Regions from separate parts of the Mesorhizobium sp. WSM4935 genome, predicted to be linked through region 2. Evidence: predicted binding sites of a transcription regulator. Region 2 holds the regulator's gene; the other holds the start of a gene.
The links. Region 2 encodes LexA, which represses DNA repair genes until DNA is damaged. Its sites were predicted from a motif close to TGTTCNNNNTGTGTTCNG; they were not measured.
Positions count from the first base shown of each region.

Region 1: a site for LexA is predicted at 2,385-2,402, ahead of dinB (DNA polymerase IV). Genes of this name have one in related genera too.

Region 1 is NZ_JARTVR010000007.1:142,358-150,396, reverse strand. It holds gene P9273_RS18220 (TadE/TadG family type IV pilus assembly protein) at 1-326, shown strand, start outside; gene P9273_RS18215 (hypothetical protein) at 352-588, opposite strand; gene P9273_RS18210 (hypothetical protein) at 661-876, opposite strand; gene P9273_RS18205 (hypothetical protein) at 1,232-1,423, opposite strand; gene P9273_RS18200 (cupin domain-containing protein) at 1,830-2,210, shown strand; gene dinB (DNA polymerase IV) at 2,479-3,744, shown strand; gene P9273_RS18190 (aldose 1-epimerase) at 3,758-4,624, opposite strand; gene P9273_RS18185 (SDR family oxidoreductase) at 4,628-5,383, opposite strand; gene P9273_RS18180 (ATP-binding cassette domain-containing protein) at 5,394-6,125, opposite strand; gene P9273_RS18175 (ABC transporter permease) at 6,129-7,106, opposite strand; gene P9273_RS18170 (sugar ABC transporter substrate-binding protein) at 7,250-8,039, opposite strand, start outside.
Region 2 is NZ_JARTVR010000003.1:382,633-390,671, reverse strand. It holds gene P9273_RS09900 (ComEC/Rec2 family competence protein) at 1-2,211, shown strand, start outside; gene lexA (transcriptional repressor LexA) at 2,205-2,945, opposite strand; gene P9273_RS09890 (molybdopterin molybdotransferase MoeA) at 3,062-4,267, opposite strand; gene moaC (cyclic pyranopterin monophosphate synthase MoaC) at 4,267-4,743, opposite strand; gene trpC (indole-3-glycerol phosphate synthase TrpC) at 4,745-5,557, opposite strand; gene trpD (anthranilate phosphoribosyltransferase) at 5,562-6,572, opposite strand; gene P9273_RS09870 (peptidylprolyl isomerase) at 6,569-8,039, opposite strand, start outside.

The sequences.
Region 1 (8,039 bases), on a different contig from region 2:
TCACCATCAACGCCAACGAGCAAGTGAACCTCTCGCCGCCGACGAGCGGTCCTTACGCCGGCATCACCATCTTCCAGGCGCATGGCAATACTCAGCCCCTGTTGCTCAACGGCGGATCCGGCTCGGTGGTGAGCGGCTTCATCTATGCTCCGGACGCCGCCATCACCTATACCGGAAATTCGGATATGACAGCCCAGGGCAGTTGCCTGCGGCTGGTCGGCGATACTGTAGCGATGATAGGGAACTCGGCCGTAAAGTCGGATTGCACGGCCGAACTCGGAGGCCGGGCGGCCTATGCGGGCCGGATGATCACCCTGGCGAAATGAGCGCCAGTCTCCCGTCTGCAGGAGATTACGCCTGGTCCACGATATCCGCGCCCGCCTGCTCGTCGAAGAGCACCGCGCAGCCGCGCTCGAGCGCGACCTGTGTCAAGGCGTTGGTCGCGTCCTCATCCGACGAGACGAAATCGCCGGTCAGCACGCGCAATTCCTCGACCGCCTTCGACATCGGCACGACACGCCCGGCCAAAGGGTCGCTCGCGCATGCATCGATGACGCACAAAAGATCGATGAGTTCAAAATTGCCCATGGCGGCCTCCGCCAGCGCCATCCCTTCGCTCAATCAACGGCATGAGCCGCGGACTGGTTCCCCCGCCCGCCTTCATCGGGTGACCTGACGGGCGCGAGCTTGAGATCGAAGCGGGCCGGCAGGCACGGCTCGACAGGCCCTGCGCACCGAGCCTGTCGCGGTCGCGTCGATCGGAAGGAGGATCACCATCTCGGCATCGCGTTGTGGCCAGAGCGACCTGCCGAAGAGGAGGAAGACGCCGCCGATCAATACCGCCAGAAGCAGCGCGGCAAACAGGTTCGCGATCATGTTGCCGGGTTCACGAGGGAAGGAGTGCCTGCCATATCGCAGGAAGTGGCAGGCACTCCGTGGTCAACCGCCGATGAAGGGACTTTGTCCGGCGGCTTGCTACCAAATGAAATTGATGTCCTCTTGTTTCTTACAAATCGATGTCTCGGGCCTCTGCGTTCGATGGGTGAGACTTCAGTCTGAAGATGGTTCCAGACCGTTGATATGCATGCAGCCGAGTGCCCGGCGAAGCGTTGGTTTTCGCTGCTTCACTCTCGGTCCGCGTGTTCTTGGGAACCGCAGGCCGTTTCCTGAACGGTAGATCTCACACCGAGCATCTAGTCGCGCCGTATGTCCGAGCGATTGAGCCCGATACTCAGTCCTCGACGTCCATCTGCTGATGGCCGGGCTGCTGGTGCCATAGCACCTGGCGATAATCCTTCAGTTCGACGACCTGGCTGCAGACCGGACAGACATAGCTGTCGCAGCATTGGCGAAGCGCCGGCGGGCCGCGACGGGCGGCAATGACCGGCGGGCGCGAATAGCCTTTCACGGCTGGATCAAGCATCGGTTTCCTCCTGGTGGTGTTGATTATCCCCGCCCAAAAGTTTGTCCCCTCGCCCGCTATGTCGCGCCGGCGCGGCGTTCGGCCAGCGCTGGAGCAGGTGGGCGTCATGCTGATGGGGATTGCGAAAAGCCGCGACGGTATCGCCTTGATCGTTGCCGAGGGTCGCATCGAATTCTCCCTGTCGGGCGAGAACGGATGGGTCCCTCAACCACCGCCGTGCCAGCGCGAAAACAGGAAAGCACCCGGCGATCAGGTCCGCAATAACTTTCGACAAGAAGCGCCAAAATCTTCAGGGCCGAGCGTGCCTCCAATTATATTAGCGAACCCTCATAACAAGGCGTATGTATGAGACAGCGGTCGCCGACGATCGCAACGTCAGGCGCCGCTTCACACATGGGAGGATGCCGTGGCTGAAACTGCTGTGAATGTGACGAAGCTCGAATCCAAATCGCACAACAATCCAGACGAGGTCCGCGCGCCCGCCAAGACGCGTGTCGAGATCGTCCGGCTGCCGGGCTACACGCTCGCGCGGATGAACATGCAGCCGGGCTGGAAATGGTCGGAATGCGTGAAGCCGGTGGTCAAGACCGACACTTGCCAGGTCTCGCATGTCGGCTATGTCGTGTCCGGCTCGATCACGGTGCGGCTGACCGACGGCACGCAAAAGACCTTCGAGGCCGGCTCTTCCTACACCATCCCGCCCGGCCACGACGCCTGGGTCGAAGGCAACCAGCCGTTCCAATGCATCGAGGTCTTCAGTGCCGAACAATATGCCAAGCCGGCGTAGGACGACTCATAGACCGGCCGCTAAGGCAGGCGATGCCGTGGGATCGGGGCGAGCCGTCGCTCCGATCCCTTTCGCAGGTGCAAACGCCGTTTCATTCATTCGAATGAAGCACCTCATTCGTTTGCCCGTAGACAAACGAAACGGCCTTACGTGTGCTTGACACGAGACTTCTTTTGTTCTCTGTCTGTTCCTGAAATCCGCCCTGTTCCAACAGAGAAATCTAATGCTGCAACGCGGCAGGGCGGCGGGCCGCAGACAGGAGCGCGGGATGCTCGGGACGAACGCCGCTTCAGTTGCCCCCACCATCCTGCATGCCGATCTCGACGCCTTCTATGCGTCGGTCGAGCAGTTGCTCGATCCTTCGCTGCGCGGCAAGCCGATCGCCGTCGGCGGCGGCGTGGTGCTGGCGGCCTCCTATGAGGCCAAGGTCTTCGGCGTACGCGGCGGCATGCCCGGCCGCAAGGCGCGCGAGCTCTGCCCACAGTTGATCTTCGTGGGCGGACGCTTCAGCGAATACCAGCGGCTCGGCGACGCGGCGATCAAGGTGCTTGACGACTTCACGCCGCTGGTCGAGCGCATCTCGATCGACGAGGCTTTCGCCGACGTCGCCGGCTGCACGCATCTGTTCGGGCCGCCGCAAGAGATCGCGCGAAAAATCCGCGAGCGGGTGAAGGCAGAGCTCGGCCTGCCGATCTCGATCGGCGTGGCGCGGACGAAGCATCTCGCCAAGATCGCCTCGCAGGTGGCGAAGCCCGACGGGCTGGTGATGGTCGAGCCCGGCGGCGAGCTCGCCTTCCTGCACGACCTGCCCGTCACGCTGATGTGGGGCGTCGGCCCGGCGACCAGGGCAAGGCTCGCCGAGATCGGCATCGAGACGATCGGGCAACTGGCGCGCACCCATAGCGGCGCGCTGGAGCGGCTGATCGGCCATGCCGCCGGCCAGAAGCTCGCCGCCCTTGCCTGGAACCGCGACCCGCGGAAGCTCGAGAGGCATCGGCGAGCGCATTCCGCCGGCGCGCAGTCGGCGCTTGGCCGCAAGCCCGCGCTGCCGCGCGTCTTCGTGCCGACGCTCCTACATCTGGCCGACCGCGTCGCCAGCCGGTTGCGCGCCAAGGACCGGCCCGGCCGCACGGTCACGGTGCGCGTGCGCTTCGCCGACATGCGCGCGGTCACCCGCTCCGTCACGCTGGAGCAACCGATCCAGGCGACGGCAATGCTCGCCGAGATCGCCGAGGAGCTGGTTCGGGGCGTGCTCGCCGCCCATCCGGGCGAGAGGGACATCTCGCTGCTGGCGATCTCCGTCTCGCATCTGGAGGAAGGAGCCGAACTGCAGCTCGAACTGCCGCTCGGCCTGGCGGACGAGAAGCTGAAGCCCGGCAGCCGCAAGGGTCTCGCCCGCTTCGGCGCCGACCGCGCCATCGACAAAATCCGCCAGCGCTTCGGCAGGGAGGCGGTTGGCTATGGCACGGTGGCGCTGGAAGGCACGCGCTCGGTGCCGGACGGGTTCAGGAAACTGGCGGAGAAGGAGCTGTGAGGTCGGAGCGCCCTCAATTGGTTTCCGCCCACTCCAGCCCCATCGCCGCGCTCATCGTCTCCCCGTGCCCGAGCACCGTCAGCCCCTCGCCGTGATGCGCATCGACGGTATGCGAGACCGGCTCGAAGCAGAAGAAGCCGGCATCCGGCGACGGCGAATAAAGGACGTAGACGTCGAGCTCCGGCGAGGCGGCGAGCGTGACCGCGACGCCCTGCTCCGGCTGGGCGATGGTGGCGCGCCCGTCCCAGCCCTCGAAGGCGTTGTTCACCCAAGCCGGCGGCAGCGGCGTGGCTTGCGCGAAATCCCAGGTCGGGCGCTCACTCACCGGCACGACGCCGACGGGGAGATGCCGCTCGTCCTCCAGCCAGACACGCCTCGCCTTCGCCTGCAGCGTGGTTGTCTCGCCGCGCGGAAACCAGGGATGGAAACCGAGACCGTATGGCAGGCGCAGGCCGGCGCGGTTCTCGACACTGAGGCGCGCCTCCAGCGCGCCCTCGCGCAGCGCATAAGTCACGGTGGCCGCATAACGGTAAGGCCCGATAGCGCCCTCGTCGAGCAGGAGCTCCGCCTCGGTGTCGGTGCGGCGGGCAAGCCGCCAAGGCTTCTGAAAACCGTCGCCATGGATCGGAAAGGCTTCGCCGGGCACATTCGGCGCGACGGCATGGAAGCGGTCGTCGAAAGTGAAGCCGCCGCCGGAGATGCGGTTCGACCACGGCACAAGGAGCTGGCAGCCTGAAGCGCCACCGCCATCCCCCGGCTTCAGGAGCGGAACCGGCGCGGCGCCGGCGGCGAGCGCGTCATAGCGGGCGATCGCCGCGCCCGTTTCAGGCGCCACGACCAGCCTCGCCTGCCCGTCATTCAGCTCGATCACGCCGGCCATCTCTCACCAGCCGCCGTCGACGGCGATGTTCTGGCCGCTGATCATGTCGGAGGCAGGCGAGACGAGGAACAGCACGAGATCGGCGACATTGTCCGGCTCGATGCGTTTCTTCAGGCTCTGGTTCGCGAGGATCCAGTCATTGTATTCCTTCAACCGGTCGCCGAAGACGCGCTCCTCCGCCTCCGAGACCACCGCGCCCGGCGACACGGCGTTCACCCTGATGCCATGCGGGCCCAGCTCGCGCGCCAGCGATTTGGTGAGGCCAAGCATGGCGCCTTTCGACGCGACATAGGGCACGTAGCCATCCCAGCGGCCGTTGAGCGTGATCGAGCAGAAATTGACGATCTTGCCGTAGCCCTTGGCCTTCATGCCAGGCGCGCAAGCCCGCGCCAGCGCGAAGGCGGCCGAGGAGTTGACCCGGATCTGGTCCTCATACTCGGCGAGCGAGAATTCCTCGAACGGCCGGTTGATGATCAGCGCCGCGTTGTTGATCAGGATGTCGATGCCGCCTTGCTTCGCCGCCAGCTCGGCAACCGCGGCTTCCGCCGCGGCCAGATGGTTGAGATCGCAGCCGACGAAGGCGATATCGCCGCCGGCCTGACCGGCCAGCCCGGCGACGATCTCCACCGCATTCGCGGCATCGGGACGGTCAAGCACCAGAACGCGCGCTCCGGCCCGCGCCAGCGTCACAGCCTGAGCCCGGCCAAGCGAGCCTAGGCCACCCGTCAGCAGCACTTTGCGACCAGCGAGCATCGTCATCGGCTCCTCCTCACAAAACGGAGTGGACTTCGTCGATCGAGGTGTCCGCGACGCGCTTGTCCAGCACCACTTCGCCGCGCGCCATCGCCACGACGCGGTCGCAGCAGTCGAAGACGTGGTGCATATTGTGGCTGATGAAGACGCCTGTCACGCCCTGCTCCTTCAGGCCGCGCACGAAGCCGATCACCTTGTTCGTCTCCTTGACCGAAAGATGGTTGGTCGGCTCGTCGAGGATCATCACCTTGGACTTGAAATGCATGGCTCGCGCTATGGCGACGCCCTGGCGCTGACCGCCGGACAGCTCTCCGACGAGCGCGTCGGGAGAGCGCAGATGCAGGTCGACATTGGCGATAGCGCGGATGCTCTCATCAGCCATCTTTTTCTGGTCGAGGATGCCGACGCCGAGGATCGAGAACCGGGTCGGCTCACGGCCGATGAACAGGTTCCTGGCGATCGACATGGTGGGGACCATGGAGTTGTACTGGTAAATGGTCTCGATGCCGAGATCCATCGCGTCGCGCGGGGTTGCGATGCTGACTTCCCTGCCCTCCACCTTGATCTCACCCTTGTCCGCCCGGTGGACGCCGGACAGGATGTTGATCAAGGTCGACTTGCCGGCGCCGTTGTCGCCGACGAGACCGAGCGCCTCGCCGCGCCGGAAGTCGAGAGTCACGCCCTTCAGCGCATGCACGCCGGAATACCATTTGTGCAGGTCGCGCACCGAGATGATCGCGTCACCCACGGCTTAAGCCTCCATCTTGATGGCCTTGGCGCGCTTGCGCATCCAGGCATTGGCGACGACGGCGAAGATGGTCAGGAAGCCGATGGCGAATTTGAACCAGTTGGCGTCGACATGGCTGAGCACCAGCCCGTTGTCGATGACCCGGATCAGCGTCGTGCCGATGATCCCGCCCATCACGGTGCCGATGCCGCCGGTGAGCGACGCGCCGCCGATGACAGCGGCGGCAACCGCCTGCAATTCCAGCCCCTCGCCGATCGAGGGCAGCGGCGAGCCAAGCCGCAGCACCTGCAGCATGCCCGCGAAGCCGGAAAGCACCGAGCACAGCATAAAGCAGACGATCTTGACCCTGGCGGTCGGGATGCCCATCGAGGCGGCGGCCGGCAGGAAGCCGCCGGTGGCCTTGATCCAGTTGCCGAAATTGGTGCGCGAGAGCATCAGCGAGGTCAACACGGCAACCGCCGCGAACCACAGGAACGACATGCGGAACATGTTGCCGGGGCCGACAAAGGAGGTAAACAGCCAGTTGGGCAGGTCGATGGGCAGCAGCGGCGGGAAACCGCCGGAGACGACGACCGTGAGCGAGCGCGCCATGAACAGCATGCCGAGCGTGGTGATGAAGCTGGGGATCGCGAAGCGGATGGTGACGTAGCCGTTGATGAAACCGATGGCCGCGCAGACCAGCAGCCCGGCGAGCAACGCCAGCGGGAACGGGGCGCCATGCACCATCAGCACCGCCATGGTCATCGGCATCAGCGCGAAGACCGAGCCGACCGAAAGATCGAACTCGCCGCTGATCATCAGGATGGTGACGCCGATGGCGACGAGGCCGGCCTCCGGCAGGATGCCGAGGATGCCGCGCAGATTGTCGGCGTTCAGGAACACGCCGTGCGAGCGCACCTGGAACAGGATGATGAGCAGCACCAGAAGGATCAGCCCGGCCAGCTCCGGTTTTTCGAGATAGGTCTTGAACAGGCGCTTCAACGAAAGGCTCCGGTGCGATGATTGAGAAAAGTACTGTGGCGCCGCGTTCCTTCACACCCCCTCTGTCCGTCCGGACAGAGGGGGTGCTGTCCCGCCAGCGTTTCGGTGACGGGCGTCTCGGCCAATCTCAAAGCCATGCGATCTCAGCGCATACCCTGGGCAGACAGCGCCATGATGCTGTCGGCTTCCTTCGGCCGCACGATGCCCTGGCCAGTGTCGATGTCCGAAGGAGCAAGGCCGATCTTCTTGTTCAGATAGGCCTCCATCACCGGCATGAAGCCCTGCATGTAGGGCTGCTGGTCGACCAGCGCCTGGACATAACCCTTCTGCATCTGCTGCAGCACTTCCGGAACGAGGTCGAAGCCACCGAGCAGCACCTTGCCCGGCGCCACGCCCCGATCGGCCAGCACGCGCGCCACGCCGGCGCACCAGAAGCCGGTGTCGAAATAGGCCGTGGTGTCGGGATGGGCGTTCAGATAGGCGCCGACGCGGTCGGAGGTGATGGCGAGATCGGTGCCGCTGTCGATGCGCTCCCACGACACGTCACGGTCTTTATGCGCGGCCTTGTACTCCTCGAGAAATTGCATGATCCCGGCGCCGCGGCTCTCCGACCAGTTCTGGCCGGGGGCCGAAATGCCGACCAGAACCTTGATCGGGCCGTCCTTCGGGAAGCTCTCGGAAATCGCCTTGGCGAGCGAATAGCCGGCCGGCTTGAAGCCCTGGCCGACGAAGGCCTGGCGCGCATTGCCCTTGGCGCCCTCGGTGTCGTCGACATTGACGGCGATCACCAGCACGCCGGCGTCGCGCGCCTCCTTGATGACGTCGTCGAAGGCGTGGTCGTCGACGATGGAGGTCAAAAGCGCGTCAGGCTTGGCGGCAAGGGCTGCGCGCATGTTCGCGACCTGCTGTTCGACCGAGCCCTCGGTCTGGGTG
Region 2 (8,039 bases):
GTCGCTGCCACCACCGAGCTCGATCGTGGCGTCGGCTTTCTGCTGGTGCCGGTGTTTCTGGCCGCCGGTGTCATCTACTACTTTTCGCTGAGCACCGAGCCGGATCTCTACAGGCCGCTTGCGGCGGTGGCGCTGATGGCCGTCTGCGCGGCGGTCTCGCGCTCCTGGCAGAGAACGCATCTTCTGTTCATGGCAACGCTTTTCTGCGCCTTGGGCTTTCTCGCGGCCAAGGTGGAGACCTGGCGAATGGCGACCCCGATGCTGGGGTCGGAAATCCAGACAAGGCTGACGGGCCGGCTCGTCACCGCGGAGGCGATGGCCAATGGCCGTGTCCGGCTGACCATCGACCTTATTTCGACGGAGCATCCGAAGCTGCGTTACGCGCCGGACCGCGTCAGGCTGTCGGCGCGCAGGATCCCGCCCGGTATGACGGCCGGATCGATGCTGACCGGCTATGCCAAGCTCCTGCCGCCGACGGGCCCAGTTCGGCCGGACAGCTACGACTTTTCCTTCGACAGCTATTTTGCCGGCATCGGCGGCAGCGGCTTTTTCCTGGGCGACCCGAAGCTGGTTGCGCCGGTGGAGGCGCCTTTCGGCGCGCGCGTCGCCTCGGCAGTCGAAAACGCGCGCGAAGGGATCGCCGATCACATCAGGAGCAGCATAGGCGGGTCCGAGGGCGAGATCGCGGCGGCGCTGATCGTCGGCGTGCGCGCCGGCATTCCGGAAGCGATCAACGAGTCGATGCGGCGCACCGGCATCTACCACATCATCTCGATCTCCGGTCTGCACATGGCGCTAGTCGCCGGCACGATCATGGTCCTTTTGCGCGGCGCCTTCGCGCTGCTTCCGGATTTCTCTTCGCGCCGGCCGGTGAAGAAATATGCCGCCGGAATCGCGCTCATCTCGATCGCCGCTTACCTCGTCATCTCGGGCATCGTGGTGGCGGCCGAGCGAAGCTTCATCATGCTCGCCGTGATGCTTGCCGCCGTGCTCTTCGACCGTGCGGCGCTCACCATGCGCAACCTGGCGATCTCGGCTATCGCCGTGATCCTTGTCTCGCCGCACGAAGTGGTCGGCCCGAGCTTCCAGATGTCCTTCGCCGCCACCGCCGCCCTGGTCGGCGCTTATGCCGGCTTTGCCGACTATCGCGCCGGCAAAACGATCGCGCCGCCGGCAAAGCGTTCGTTCCTCGGGTTCCTGTCGCGAAAACTGGCGGTTGGCGTAGGCGGCGCCGCCGTGACGTCGCTCATCGCGGGCAGCGCGACATTGCTGTTTGCGATCTGGCATTTCCAGCGCGTGTCGCCGCTCAGTCTGCTCGCCAATCTGGCGGTCATGCCGATCGTGTCACTGATCGTCATGCCGTTTGCCGTGTTGAGCGCGCTGGCCATGCCCTTCGGTTTCGACGGCCCGTTCCTCTTTGTGATGGGCAAGGGACTGACGGCGATGATCGCCATTTCGGCATGGATCTCCGAACGCTCACCGGTCGACGCCGTCGGGCTGATCTCGATCCAGTCGGTGCTGCTGGCGACGATCGCGCTGGTCATTGCGACAATGGCCACCACCTGGCTGAGGCTTGCCGCCGTTCCCTTCGCGCTTGCCGCGCTGCTGGCCATTCCGCATGTCCGCACGCCGGACGTGCTCATTTCGGAGGACGCGCATCTGGTGGCGATGCCGATCGGCGGTGGCGAGCTTGCCGTCAATCGTGCACGCGCCAACGAGTTCACCACCGACAATTGGAAACGGGCGCTGAAAGCCGAGGAAATCGTGCCGCCGGAGACGTTCGCCAAAGATGCGCTGAACATCGTCGATCCCGTCGATCTGCCGCCCGGCTCGCCCTTCTACTGCACGGGTGATCTTTGCATCGGCCGGCATCCGTCCGGCGCCATCGTCGCACTCGCCGAAACCCGCGACAGCGCCCGGCCGGCCTGCGGCTTTGCCGACCTCGTCGTCATCAACGACGCCACCGCCTACAACCCCTGCCGCGATCCGCGCGTGCTCGTCGTCACCAAGCGGCAGTTGGCGCGCGACGGCAGCGCCGCCGTCTTCTTCGATCCCCAATCGGCAACCGCGCGACCGGCCATCCAATATGCTGTCGAGCAGCCGTACCGGCCTTGGCACGAACAGCGCAAGTATACCCGCGAGGCGAGAGGACTGCCGCCTTATCAAAAGCCTGAGCGGACGGATGCGAAACCTTCGCAACCGGATCAGTAGCGGCGGATCAACCCGACGAGCTTGCCCTGCACCTTCACCCGATCCGGTCCGAAGATGCGGGTCTCGTAGGCCGGGTTGGCAGCTTCCAGCGCGATCGAGGCACCCTTGCGGCGGAAGCGCTTGAGCGTCGCTTCCTCATCATCGACCAGCGCCACCACGATCTCGCCCGGGCTTGCCGTGTTGGCGTTGCGGATGATCACGGTGTCGCCGTCGAAGATGCCGGCCTCGATCATCGAGTCGCCTTTGACCTCCAGCGCATAATGCTCGCCGCCGGCGATCATGTCCGGCGGCACCGTGATCGAATGCGTCTGGTGCTGGATGGCGTCGATCGGCACACCGGCGGCGATGCGACCCATCACCGGAATGGATACGGCCGAGCCGGCATCGTCGTCGTTGCTTGGCGTCGGGGCGCGCGATGGCGCAGCCGGCTTGACCTGACGGCTGAGATTGTTCTGACCCAAGCTGCCCTGGATGACGCTTGGCGAAAACTTCTTCGCCGCATTGAGGCCGGGTGCGATCGAGTCGGGCAGGCGCAGCACTTCCAGCGCGCGCGCCCGGTTCGGCAGCCGGCGAATGAAACCGCGTTCCTCCAACGCCGTGATCAGCCGGTGGATGCCGGACTTGGAGGCGAGGTCGAGCGCTTCCTTCATCTCGTCGAAAGACGGCGGAATCCCGCTTTCCTTCAGCCTTTCGTGGATGAACATCAGAAGTTCATGTTGTTTGCGCGTCAGCATGGCGGCCCCCACGGGTTCTGAAACCAGAATCAGAAAAACAAACCCAGAACAAACACTATCTGTTCCAGTTGTGTTCCGCAACCGTTTAAAGTTTAGTGAATTCGTTGACGATTTGTTCAGCGTAACATCAGAACGCTGCATTCGGCGCCGGTCTCGGCTGCCGGCGCGAAGGGCTCGCGCACGATCAGGCCGTTGGCGTCGGCGAGCGTTCTGAGCATCGAGGAGTCCTGGATGCCGAACGGGGTCGCGACGAGCGTGCCGGCGTCCTCGCGTATGACGGCGCGCACATAGTCCTGCCTGAGGTCGTTGGCCTGCATCGCTGCGCCCAGCCGGGCCGTTCGCAGGTTCTGCCTGTGGTCGCGGCCACCGAGCCTGGCAAGCAGCGGCTTCAGGAAGAGCTGCGAGCAGACGATGCTGGCCACCGGGTTGCCGGGCAGGCCGATGCAGCGGACATTGCCAAGGCGGCCGAACATCAGCGGCTTGCCGGGGCGCATGGCGATCTTCCAGAAGTCGAGCCGCATGCCTTCACTGGTCAGCACGTCATGGATCAGGTCGTGGTCGCCGACCGAGGCGCCGCCGAGCGTGACGATGACATCGGCGTTCGCCTCGACTGCTTTCCGGACCAGCGCCGCGATCGCTTCCTTGCGATCGGCGGCGATGCCGAGATCGAGCGCACGCGCGCCGACCGACTGGGCGGCGGCGGCGACGCCATAGGCGTTGGACGAAATGATCTGATCAGGGCCGAGCGCGCTGCCCGGCGGCAACAGTTCATCGCCGGTGGCGATGATCGCGACCAGCGGCCGGCGCACGACATTCAAGGCGGGATGGTTGGCCGAGGCTGCAAGCGAAAGGGCCGCCGCGTCGAGCACGCGGCCCTTTTCGAGCACCACGTCGCCCTGGACGAAGTCGAGCCCGCGGCGGCGCACATTGCGTGCTTCGGCCGTCGGCTCCGTCACCTCGATCTGGCGGTTGCCGAGATCGCGGACGTTTTCCTGGATAACGATGGTGTCGGCACCCTCGGGCAGCGGCGCGCCGGTGAAGATGCGCACCGCCTGGCCTTCGCCGACAGTCCCGGAAAAGCCGCGCCCGGCGGGCGCCATGCCTATGACCTCCAGTTGCGCCGGCACCGAAGCAACGTCGGCGGAGCGTACGGCGTAGCCGTCCATCGCCGAGGCGTTGAAGGGCGGCTGGGTGCGCAGCGCCACAACCGGTTCGGCGAGAACCCGCCCGGCCGCGTCCGCCAGCGGAACGCTCTCGCCCGGCAAAGGTGCTGCGCCGTCGAGCAGGCGTTCGAGCGCTTCGGCGACTGGAACAAGGGCCATCAGGCATCTACCTTGTAGGCGCCCGACTTGCCGCCGGTCTTCTCGACCAGCCGGATACCGGAAATCACCATGCCACGGTCCGCCGCCTTGGCCATGTCGTAGATGGTGAGGCAGGCGACCGAAGCGGCGGTCAGCGCCTCCATCTCCACGCCGGTCTTGCCGGTGACGCGGGCCAGCGCGGTGACCCTGAGGCCGGGCAGCGCGCGGTCCGGCTCGATCTCGACGGCCACTTTGGTGAGAAGCAGCGGATGGCAAAGCGGGATCAACTCATGCGTCCTCTTCGCCGCCATGATGCCGGCGATGCGCGCTGTGCCCAGCACATCGCCCTTCTTGGCGTCGCTGGCGAGAATCATCTCCAGCGTTTCCGGCTGCATCGAGACAAAGCCTTCGGCGATCGCGGTGCGTGTTGTCTCGGCCTTGTCGCCGACATCGACCATGTTGGCTTCGCCCTTGGCGCCGAGGTGGGTGAGGGCCATCTCAGATGGCCTCAGCCGCCGCCTTGCCTGTCAGCAGAAGCTCGGTCGCCGCGGCCACATCCGCCTGCCGCATCAGGCTCTCACCGACCAGGAAGGCGCCGATGCCGGTCTTCTGCATCCTGAGGCAGTCGTCGTGGGTGAAGATGCCGCTTTCGCTGACCAGCAGGTAGTCGCCCGGCACCATCGGCGCCACCCGCTCGGACGTCTCAAGCCTGGTCTCGAAGGTCCGCAAATTGCGGTTGTTGATTCCGATCAGCCGCGACGACAATTTTAGCGCGCGCTCCGTTTCGGCCTCGTCATGCACCTCGATCAGCGCGTCCATCCCGAGTTCGAACGCGGTCGCTTCCAATTCGCTCGCCAGGGCATCGTCAACGCTTGCCATGATGATCAGGATGGCGTCCGCGCCCCAGGCGCGGGCCTCGTAGACCTGATAAGGGTCGAACAGAAAATCCTTACGCAACGCGGGCAGAGACACCGCCTCGCGCGCATTGGTCAGAAATTCCGGAGCGCCCTGGAAAGACGGCGCATCGGTCAGCACCGAAAGACAGGCTGCGCCACCTTTCTGATAGGCCCTAGCGAGCGCCGGTGGATCGAAATCGGCGCGGATCAGCCCCTTGGAAGGGCTGGCCTTCTTTATCTCGGCGATCAGCGCGAAACCGCCGGCCCGGCGCTTGGCTTCCAGTGCCGCGAGGAAGCCGCGCGGCGGCTCGGCGTCCCTGGCTTTCGCCTTGATCTCGGCGAACGGCAGGGCGAGCTTCGCCGCGGCGATCTCTTCGCGCTTGTAGGCTTCGATCTTGCGCAGGATGTCCGACAAGGCCTTATCCGTTCGAAATCTCGACCAGCTTGTCCAGCACGCCGAGCGCGCGGCCGCTGTCGATCGCTTGCGCCGCCGCCGCGATGCCGTCGGCCAAAGTCGTCACCTTGCCGGCCACGACCAGCCCGGCGCCGGCATTCATCAGCACCGTGTCGCGGTAGGCGCCGGCCGCTCCGCCCAGCATATCGCGCAATTCCTTGGCGTTGTAGGCCGCGTCGCCGCCGCGCAGCTCTTCCTTGCTGTGCCGCTTCAACCCGACGGCTTCCGGCGTCAGGGTGAAGCTGCGGATCTCGCCGCCGGCAAGCTCCGCCACCTGGGTTTCGCCCGTCGTGGTGATCTCGTCATAGCCGTCGCCATGGACGACCCAGGCGTGATCGGCGCCCAGCGCCTTCAGCGTCTCGGCCACCGGCATGATCCACTCCGGCAGGAAGACGCCCACCATCTGGCGGCTGACGCCGGCCGGGTTCGACAACGGCCCGAGCAGATTGAAGATGGTGCGGGTGCCGAGCTCGACGCGGGTCGGCCCGACATGCTTCATCGCCGGGTGATGCGCCGGCGCGAACATAAAGCCGACGCCGGCTTCGTGGATGCAGCGGCCGATCATCTCCGGCGAGATATCAATCTTGACGCCCAGCGCCGTCAGCACATCGGCGGAGCCGGTCAGCGAGGACAGGCCGCGATTGCCATGCTTGGCGACCGGCACCCCGGCGGCGGCGATGACGAAGGCCGAAGCCGTCGAGATGTTGACCGAGTGCGAATTGTCGCCGCCGGTGCCGACGATGTCGATGGCGCCGTGCGGCGCCTCGACACGCAGCATCTTGGCGCGCATCGTCGCCACCGCGCCGGATATCTCGCTCACGGTCTCACCGCGCACGCGCAGCGCCATCAGGAAGCCACCGATCTGGCCGGGCGTCGCGTCGCCCGACATGATGATGTCGAACGCCTCGCGCGCTTCCTCGAAGGAAAGCGCGGTGCCGGTGGCAACCTTGGCTATGTGTGTCTTCAGCGCGCTCATCGTGTCTGTGCTTGCGAAACGGCGTTCGGGTCGATGCGAACGTCATATTGCGATTGCAGCTGCGCCACCAGCTGGTCGAGCAGGTCGTCGGACATGCCGGCGCCGAAGGATTTCTGCGCGTCTTCCGGCACCGCGCTGCCGTCGGCGCCTGCCGGCTCGAAGACCTCGGCGACCTTGAACAGGATCTGGCCGTCGCCGGTGGGCGAGGGGATCAAACCGGTACCGCCTTCTCCGACGCCGAACATCGCCGCAGCACCCTCCTTGCCAAAATCGGCATCGTCGGCTTCGCGCTTGAGGCCACGCTTGGTTTGTTTCTCCAGCTTGAACTCGCCGGCGATGACGTCGAGCGTGGTGCCGGCCTTGAGGCGCTTCTCCAGCTCCTTAGCTTTCGCGTCGAGCCGCTTGTCGGTCTCGGCCTCCGTCCAGTCGGCCACGACCTTCTTGCGGACTTCGTCCAGCGTGCGGTCGCGCGCCGGCGTGATCGACTGTACCTCGTAGAAGACAAAGCCATTGTCCGCGGTGGTCAGGCCCTCATTCTCGGTGTTGGGCTCGGCCGCGAACACCGACTTGATCAGCGTGGCCGATTCCGGCAGGTCGTTGACAATCGTGCCGTCCGGCCGCTGGCCCGTACGGTCGATGGCGTCGATGGTGACAGCCTTGAGCTTCAGCTTCTCGGCGGCCTGGGCAAGCGAGGCGCCCGAGGCGCGGGTGTCCTCATAGCTGTCATGGACGTCGAGCAGGATTCGGCTTGCTTCGCCGAGCGCCAGGTCCTTGCGGATCTGGGCGGACACTTCCGAAAGCGGCTTCACCACCTGCGGCTTGATCTCGGTGACGCGCAAGAGCACGGGACCGAAGGCGCCCTGGACGACTGGGCTGACCTCATTGGCATTGAGCGAGAAAGCGGCATCGGCGATCGCCTTGTCGGCGATCTTGTCCTTCGACAGCGTGCCCAGCAGCGTGTCGGCAGGCGTCTTGCCTTCGGCGGTGACGAGCTTGTCGAAAGTGGCGCCTGCCTTCAGCGAATCGTAGGCCGCCTTGGCCGCATCCGGCGTCTTGAACACCAGCTGCTCGATGGTGCGCATCTCGGGCGTCGTGTAGCGCGCGATGTTCTTGTTGTAGTCCTCGCTGACTTGGCTGTCGGTCACCGCGGACGGATCCGCGATATCCTGCGGCTCCAGCCGGATATAGGAGAACTTGCGGTATTCCGGCGCGGCATAGTTCTTCTTGTTGGCGTCGAAATAGGCGTTGATGGCGCTGTCGGACGGCGCCTCGATCGGCTGCACCAGCCTCTTTGGCAGCACGAGATAGTCGATCGTGCGATCCTCGCCGCGATAGAGCGAGACCGCCTTCAGGAAGGTCTGCGGCACCTTCAGGCCGTCGGAGATCGCCTCGACGATCTGCTGGCGCACGGCTACCTGCGCACGGTTCTTGAGATAGTCCTCAGGCCGCATGCCGAGCTGGCGCAGG